One region of the Brevibacterium sp. K11IcPPYGO002 genome, then DNA from elsewhere that is predicted to be linked to it. Evidence: predicted binding sites of a transcription regulator. Region 1 holds the regulator's gene; the other holds the start of a gene.
The links. Region 1 encodes LexA, which represses DNA repair genes until DNA is damaged. Its sites were predicted from a motif close to TCGAACANNTGTTCGA; they were not measured.

Region 1 (4,368 bases):
GGAATCCATCTGCTCGTGCAGGCGGGAACGGGCACCGGCAAATCGCTGGCGTACCTCGTCCCGGCGGCCGAATACGTCACCCGCACCGGCGGGAAGGTCGTCGTGTCCACTGCGACCCTGGCCCTGCAGACTCAGATCATCCACCGCGACCTGCCCCGGCTGTTCAAGGCCGTGAAGAAGGACCTCGACCCGCTGCCCCGAGCGGCACTGCTCAAGGGGCGGCGGAACTATGTGTGCAAGCACAAGCTCGCCGGCGGATACCCCGACGAGGGTGAGGGCATGCTCTTCGACCTCGGGGCCGACGCCGAGGCGGGACGCAAACCCACCGAACGTTCGGGTCTGGGGGAGGAGATCCAGCGGATCCGCACCTGGGAGAAGACCACCGACACCGGCGACCGTGACGACCTCCTGCCCGGTGTCAGCGATCGCGCCTGGTCACAGGTGTCCGTCAACGCCTTCGACTGCCTCGGATCGAACTGCCCGCTGTTCACCGAATGCTTCGCCGAAATCGCCCGGAACAAAGCCGCCGAAGCCGATATCGTCGTGACGAACCATGCCCTGTTGGCCATCGACGCCTTCGGGGAATCGAACGTGCTGCCCGAACACGATGTCATCATCATCGACGAGGCCCACGAGCTCAAGGACCGGGTGACCAGCGCCCTGTCCGGGCAGATCAACACGAGCATGCTCTCGGCGGCGACGAGCTCCGTGCGCAAACACACCACGGTCCAGGACGGGGTCGTCTCGCTGCTCGATTCCGCCGCGGCGGCACTCGAACGCGCCCAGACCTCGGTGCCCGAGGGACTCATCCTGCATATGAGCGAGGCGCTCGGACTGGCCCTGGCGCAGATCCGCGACTCCGCCCGCCAGATCATCAACGACATCGGCGGCAAGACCGACGACGCCGATGCCGGACGGCAGATGGCCAAGGCTCGCTGTCAGGAGATCTTCGAACTCGCCGAACGCTTCTGCGACCCGGGCAAAAACGACGTCATCTGGCTCTCCCGGTCGACGTTCAGAGAGAAGGAGACGACGAACCTCGTCGTCGCACCCTTGAGCGTGGCCGGCACCATGCGCAACGGGATCTTCGAGGAATCGACGGTCGTGGCCACCTCGGCGACCCTGTCCCTGGGCGGGAACTTCGACGCGGTGGCGGCCTCGTTGGGACTCTTCGGGCCGGACGCCCCGAAGTGGGACAGCCTCGATGTCGGATCACCCTTCGACTACGGCAAGCAGGGCATCCTCTATGTCGCTTCCCACCTGCCCAAGCCCGGACGCAGCGGACTGAGCGAGGAAGCGCTGACCGAACTCGAAGAACTCGTCGAATCCTCGAACGGCGGGGCACTGGGGCTGTTCTCCTCCCGGGCGGCGGCCAACGCGGCAGCCGAACACCTGCGGACGAAGTTCGACTTCCCGATCCTGCTCCAAGGCGACGACGGCCTGCCGGCGCTGGTCTCCCAGTTCACGGCCGATGATCAGACCTGCCTGTTCGGGACGATGTCCCTGTGGCAGGGAGTCGACGTGCCGGGACGGACGAACCGCCTGGTCATCATCGATCGTCTGCCGTTCCCACGCCCCGACGACCCGCTCATGCAGGCACGGGCACGCGATGCCGACCAGCGTGGAGTCAACGGATTCATGGCAGTATCGGCCACGCATGCCGCCCTGCGGCTGGCACAGGGTGCCGGTCGCCTCATCCGGTCGACCAAGGACAGGGGAGTGGTGGCCGTGCTCGACTCGCGGCTGCGCTCGGCCCGGTATGCCGGGTTCCTCGTCAATTCGATGCCGAGGATGTGGCCGACGACGAACTCCGGCCTCGTCCGCACAAGCCTGGCCAGACTGGCCGAAGCTGACGAGAAGTGAGGCAGACGGTTCTGAGTCCCGCCGGATGACGCAGAAGCGCCCGCGACCAACCGTGGTCGCGGGCGCTTCTCAGTTCGAAGGCGGGGCGGAGGATCAGAGGCGGCGGATGACGGCGACGACGAGGCCCATGATCTGTGCGTAGGTGCCGTCGATGGGTTCGTAGTTCTCGTTCTGCGGCATCAGCCACTGCTGACCGGCCTTGCGCTTGAGCGTCTTCACCGTGGCCTCGCCGTCGAGGAGGGCTGCAACGATCTGACCGTTGTCGGCGGTGTGCTGCTTGCGCACGACCACCCAGTCGTCGTGGCAGATGGCGGCTTCGATCATCGAATCGCCGACGACCTTGAGCAGGAACATCTCTCCGGAGCCGACGACCTGCGTCGGCAGGGAGAAGACATCGTCGACCTCCTGCTCGGCCAGGATCGGGCCGCCGGCGGCGATGCGTCCGACGACCGGGACCTGCACGGTGTTGTTGGCCAGCTCCTCGTACTTCGCGCGCTCGGCCTCTTCCTCTTCGAACGGATTGACCACTTCGATGGCACGCGGGCGCTTCGGGTCGCGGCGGACATAGCCGAGGCGTTCGAGCTGGGAGAGCTGGTGGGCGACGCTGGAGAGGGACGCCAGTCCGGCGGCTTTGCCGATCTCGCGCATGCTCGGCGGGTAGCCGTTGGCCACGACGGCGCGTTCGATGGTCTCGAGGACGAGACGCTGGCGGGGAGTGAGGCGGAAGTCGCCCTCACCGGATGACCCCTCAGGGATCTGGACCACGTCGTCATCGCTGCGAGCGGCAGCGATCTCGGTGGCAACATCTTCGTTGCGAGGCCTGCCTCTGCCTCGTTTGTTCTGAACCACTGCTCGTTCCCCTTCGTTCTATTCCCTGCCGCTGAACGCCGTGATCTCCGCTTCGAAGATTCTCGTGTCAGTGCCGACTGAGATGGTTCTGACAGATCAATCAACAACGCTGGTTCCCTCTCATTGTCGCATAGATGTTCGAGTTGGACTGGACATTTGTTCGATTGGCATGTTGAATAGAACAGACGTTCTACCGATTACTGGTGGAATCGTACGAATGAAAGAGGTAATGCGATGTCTGCACAGAACACCGAGCTGCGCCTGACCACTCGTGGACGCCAGGCTGTGCGCCTTCTCCGGACCCTGCTCGTCGCTCTCGTCGTCATCGGCGGAGCGGTCCTCCTCGCCACCCAGTCGTTCTCGGCCGCTGCCGTCGCCGAATCGGAGACGGAGAGCATCGGCATCGACGCCGAGGCGGTCGTCGTCGGTGAAGGCGAATCGCTGTGGACCGTGGCGACGAGTCTCGGCATCGACCGCGACACCCGTGATGTCGTGGCCGACATCGTCGAGATCAACCACCTGGACACCCCGACCGTTCACCCCGGCCAGACCCTCGACGTCCCCGTCCGCTGAGGTCGAGGCCGGCTCGGCCGGCAGGGCGCCGGCCACGGGCCGACCCGTCCGATTGGGTGAGCCGACCGGCGCACCTCGATGCCCGACCCGCCGCCCGGGCGGCGGGGGCCTCTCGGTAGAATGGTCGCCGTGGGAAACATCGAATCTCTGCCAGTGCGCTCCGACCTCGTCGGCCAAAAGCCCTACGGGGCTCCGCACCTCAATGTGCCGGTCCAGCTCAACGTCAACGAGAACGCCTATCCGCTGCCGGACGTCGTTATCGACAGCATGCGTTCCGCCATCGACGACCATTTCGCGGGACTCAACCGTTATCCCGATCGCGAATTCACCGCACTGCGCGAACATCTCGTCACCTATTTGGACGGTGTGAACGAACGTGCGGGGGACACCGTCGACCTCGACCCCTCCATGATCTGGGCCGCCAACGGTTCGAATGAAGTGCTCAGCCATATCGTCCAGGCCTTCGGTGGACCGGGCCGCACGGTCCTCGGGTTCACCCCCTCCTATTCGATGCACCCGCTCATCACCACGGGCACGGGTGCCGAATGGCAGCACGTCGAACGCAAGGACGATTTCACTCTCGATGCCGAGACGGTCGCCGCCGAGGTGGCGCGGGCGAATCCGGACATCGTCTTCCTGTGCACTCCGAACAATCCGACCGGCACCTCGATCGGCCTCGACGTCATCGAAGCCGCCTACGACAATTGCGCAGGGATAGTCATCGTCGATGAGGCGTACGCGGAATTCTCCCGCCCCGCCAAGTCCTCGGCGATGACTCTGCTTGACGGCCGGCCCCGCCTCGTCGTCTCCCGCACCATGAGCAAGGCCTTCGCCTGTGCCGGACTGCGTTTGGGCTACGCCATCGCCGCCCCCGAGCTCATCGATGTCCTCCGCCTCGTCCGCCTGCCGTACCACCTGTCCGAGGTCACTCAGGTGCTCGCCTGCACGGCACTCGAACACGCGGAGCTGCTGCTGGGCAACGTCGACCGACTCATCGACTCGCGCAACCGCATGTCGAGCCACCTCGCCGAGGCGGGCTTCACCGTCCACGACAGCGATTCGAACTTCGTCCTCTTCGGCAAC
Region 2 (4,368 bases), 1.3 Mb from region 1:
TCGCCGAGGTGGGGCTCAGCCCGTTCGATGCTGTGCAGTCCGCGGGACTCGTTCCGCTGCGTGCGGTGGGTGGTGTGCCGGGGTCGGGTGATTCTCTGTGTGCGGTGGGTGGTGCCGTTGATTCCGGCAGCCTGTTGGCTCCCGGAATGCCGGCTGACCTCCTGCTCCTCGATGAGGACATGAGCATCCGAGACTCGCGGTTCGGCGGCTGAACTCCGGTCGAGGCGGGCCGAACCCGGTTGAATCCGGCCGGATCGGGCTGAATCCGGCTGAACTTGGAAAGTGGGCACAGCTGTCCCCTGAAAGTCGGGGCGGCTATTTGTCGAACAGGGAGTCGACGATGTCATCCGCGATGAAGCGGGCGTGGAGGATCGGCTTACGAGCCGGGTCGTTTGCGGCGGGCGGAATGTAGGCGGGTCGCCCGTCGAAGAGCATAACCGTGTCCCAGTCGGTGCGGTCGAGCAGGTGGTGATGATAGCTGCAGAGCAGCGCGAGATTGTTGATCTCCGTCTTGCCGCCGAGCGACCATGGAAACACATGGTTGGCATCGCACCAACCGGGAGGGGCGTCACAGCCGGGGAAGGTGCAGCCTCGGTCGCGGGCGGTGATCACTGCCAGCTGTTTGCGATTGGCGAAGCGCTGTTCTGTGGCCACCTGCATCGTCTTGGCCTTGTCGCTCATGAGGTGGAAGAACAGCGAGCCGTTGAGGCCGTTTCTCATCAGTTCCTTGATGGGAACGGGATTGTCGGCGCCCGTGGTGCCGTGTCCCGTGCCTTTGGCCAGATCTTCGGCGGTGGCGTTGATGACGAGAGCATAAGGCGCTCCTGCAGCCGTCCGCTGCTTATCGATCGTGGTGACGAGGCCGGCGAATCGTTCGTAGATCCATTCGCGCGCCGAGGGCTGTTCGGCGCTGACGTCGACGAAACCGCCGTCCTCACGAACGCCGACGCCGGGGACGGCAGCCGAATTCCCGCTCGTGCGAGCTGCGTTGAGATCGGGTTCCGGAACTCGCTTCGCGTCATATCGGTCACCGGAGAGCACCGCATCGACGATCTCGAGCAGCTCTTTGTCAGGAAGCGGCGAGCTCGTTGCCTCAGGAGCGGCGGTTACGGTGGCGGGATTGCCCACGGCCGCGATCCCAGAGGCGCCGGTCGCCGAGTCGGCACCGGTCTTGTCGGCATCGGCATTGTCGGCGTCTCCTGCCGACTGGATTCGTGAGGTCAGCAGTCCGTTGAGAGTGCCCCCGGTGACGGGGTCGAGCAGTCCACGCAGCTCCCAGTCGCCGTTGGCCCTGGCACGCATGGACATGTTGTAAGCCGAGCGGTCGCCTGAGTCTTTCGGTTCTTCTCCGTCCGGGTCGATGTAGCCCATGAGCTTGCCGAAGATCTCCCGCAGGTCCTTGAGGCGGACCTTGGGTGCGTTGTCGACCAAGCGCGTCTCGACGTCGGTGCGGACCGCCTGACTGACCCACGTGGGCAGCTTGCGCATGCAGTCTTCGATGACAGATGCCTGGGCGGCGGAGATCGTGCCGGCATGGAGCGCATCCGCGACGACCGGGTAGAGAGGCGGCAGAGCCTGTCCGGCCATATCGACGCGTCCGCCGAGGTTCTTGGCCATATCGGTCCGGCGGTTCGCCTCCGCGCCGGTGAGGTTGAACCGGTTCTCGATGAGCGATTTCGTCGACTTGGCGCCGAAATCGCTGGGTGTTCCGACGCGTTCGCAGACGGAGAGTGCGAGCGTCGACAATGCGTCGTTGATGCGTGTGATCGCCTCGACCCCATCGGCGAGCATAATGGCCTGATCCGGTCCCATGGGGCGATCGAACGTGCGCAGCTCATCTTTGAGGCTCATCAGCTGAGTGATCGAAGAGGTGACCTCGGGCGCAAAACGGCTGAGATCCGCCCACTCCTCGTCGGCCAGCAGCGGGTGACCGCTGGTCTGCGGGGAGTTGCCGGCGTTCCGAGCGGAATGATCGGAACTGCGTTCGGGAGTGAGGGTCATGGGGATGATTTCCGTTCACCAACATCGTTGTTGTTGGAATCCATTTTACTCTCGAAGGCAATAGAATGCCATAAATAATCGAAAAAAAGCTCGAACAAATATGGTGTGTTCGCAGCTGTTCGATCATAGAAGCATGGACGCTTGCCAGATTATTGCAGAAGCGCATGCCGATGACTCGTGCTGCATCCGGCCCGTTCCGCCGAGGCCTCCGCGGCAGCGTTCCGGCTTAGAAAGTGTCAGGCGGTCGTGGCACGATTGGAGTATGGATGCCCTGCTCCTCATTGATACCGACGACGCCAGCTACCCCAGCGATGACGCCATGGAGACCCTCGGCGATATCGTCACCCGGACCCGCGCGGTTGGCGGTGTGCTCATCTTCGCGTCGACGAAGGCCGACCTCGCCGACACTCCCGATGAGGAGCTGAGCATCTTCGTCCCCGATGAGGAGGACCTCGTGCTCCGCTCCGAGAGCCCGGATGTGTTCGAGGGCGTCGACGATCTGGCCGCAGGTCTGCATGACCTCTCCGTCGACCGGATCATCATCGCCGGGGCCGACGCCACCGCGGCCACGCCCGGGGCCGACGCCACCGTGGCGGAGCCCGACGCCGGAACTGGCGGCGATGTCACTGACCCTGCCGCCCATGCAGGAGGCGATGCCGACGCCGGCACCTCCTCGGCGAGCACCCCCGGAGCCGTCTACGCCTCGGCGATGGCGGGCCTTGTGTGCAACTTCGACGTCGTCGTCCTCTCCGACTCCACTACGGATCCCGACGGAAAGCTTGTCACCTGGGGCGATGCTGCCGTTGGGGCCGGCGCTATGGTCAAGAAGACCGCCGATACCTGGCTGCGGATGTAGGCTCAGCCGCCTTCCCGAAAGTGTTCTACATTGAGTAGAATGTGGGAGCGAGCTGAGAGGAGGGCCCATGACCGGATGGACGAAATCCGTACGCGCGCTCTTCGCTGCTCTCTTCACGACCCTTCTCGCCCTGCTCATGCACCTCGCCGCCGGTGGCGGAATCTCGATTCCCGGCACTGTGGTCGTCTTCGTCCTCGTCCTCTGGGCGGCGATGATCGTCGCCGGCAGGCGCCTGGGCTACCTCACTCTGGCCGGTCTGCTCGGCCTCGGGCAGGTGCTCATGCACCTGACGATGAGCTGGTCCGCCCACACCCTCGCCCATGCGGGGGCTCACACGGGAACCGCCCATTCCGGAACCGGCCAGACCGAGTCCGCGAGTACCGGTTCGACCTCCGCCGAGGCGGCCCTCCACGCCCACGCCGGACACATCGTCCCGGCCCCGGGCTCCCTTGATCTCGGTCCGGCCGCATCCGCGCTCGGACATGCCAACCACGGAGCCACCTCGGTGGGGATGTTCATCGCCCACCTCGTCGCCGTCCTCGTCACCGCCGTGATCCTCAAGCGCGGTGAGGACATCGTCCTCAGCATTCTGCAGCTGGCCCTGGGCCCGGTGATCGGTGCACTGCGTGCCCTCGCCGAGGCGGCCGGAGTCCTGGCCGACGAACCGTTCCGCAAGTTGTGCGCTTCGTTCCGGCTGCCGCAGCCGGTCACTTCGGCGGTCGTCGGTCCGAACTATCGGCGCGGACCACCCGCACTCGTCTGACATCCCATTCGGCGCATCCGCCGCCGACCCACACCCGGCTCCCCGGGTGACCATCCAACTTCGGGCGACCGCCGAAACAGCGGCGGCTCGCCCCTCGGTGTCAGTCGAACACGTCCGCGCAGACCGCGGCGCAGGTCGACCCGTGCTCGACTGCACCTGAATGACGAAAGTGCAGACACCATGCGAAAGAACATCAGCCTAGCCGTTGCCCTGCCCCTCGCCGTCGCCATCGGCCTGGCAGGCTGCGGCCACGACGACAGCACGGCAGCCGGGCCGACACAGACCGAAGGCAGCAGCAGCTCCGCCTCAGCGGACAGTTCGGACAGTTCGGACAGTTCGGACAGCCAAGTCGACGCCGAGGCGCTCAGCCTCGACGGCGCCTGGGTCAAGGCCGCCGATGACGGAATGACCGCAGTCTTCGGCGAACTGAAGAACGACACCGACCAGGACATCAACCTCGTCGAAGCGAAGTACGCGGACGCGAAGATGGTCCAACTCCACGAAACCGAAGGCGACGGTTCCGGCGGAATGTCCATGCAGGAGAAGAAGGGCGGCTTCACCATCCCGGCCGGGGAGAGCCTCGACCTCGAGCCCGGGGGCGATCACATCATGATCATGGGCCTGAAGAAGGCCGTCAAGCCGGGCGAGCAGATCAGCCTCGACCTCGTCACCGCCGACGGCGAGACCATTGAGGTCACTGCCGTGGCGAAGGAGTACTCCGGAGCCCAGGAAGACTACGCGCCCGGTG

Region 2: the regulator LexA is predicted to act here: its motif matches at 2,080-2,095, upstream of QYM46_RS17830 (DUF222 domain-containing protein).

The regions. Positions count from the first base shown of each region.
Region 1 covers NZ_CP131929.1:2,545,664-2,550,031, reverse strand. Annotated here, with positions in the region: gene QYM46_RS11560 (ATP-dependent DNA helicase) at 1-1,863, shown strand, start outside; gene lexA (transcriptional repressor LexA) at 1,957-2,712, opposite strand; gene QYM46_RS11550 (LysM peptidoglycan-binding domain-containing protein) at 2,947-3,285, shown strand; gene QYM46_RS11545 (histidinol-phosphate transaminase) at 3,415-4,368, shown strand, end outside.
Region 2 covers NZ_CP131929.1:3,894,622-3,898,989, reverse strand. Annotated here, with positions in the region: gene QYM46_RS17835 (N-acetylglucosamine-6-phosphate deacetylase) at 1-212, shown strand, start outside; gene QYM46_RS17830 (DUF222 domain-containing protein) at 316-2,001, opposite strand; gene QYM46_RS17825 (hypothetical protein) at 2,264-2,857, shown strand; gene QYM46_RS17820 (hypothetical protein) at 2,925-3,620, shown strand; gene QYM46_RS17815 (copper chaperone PCu(A)C) at 3,801-4,368, shown strand, end outside.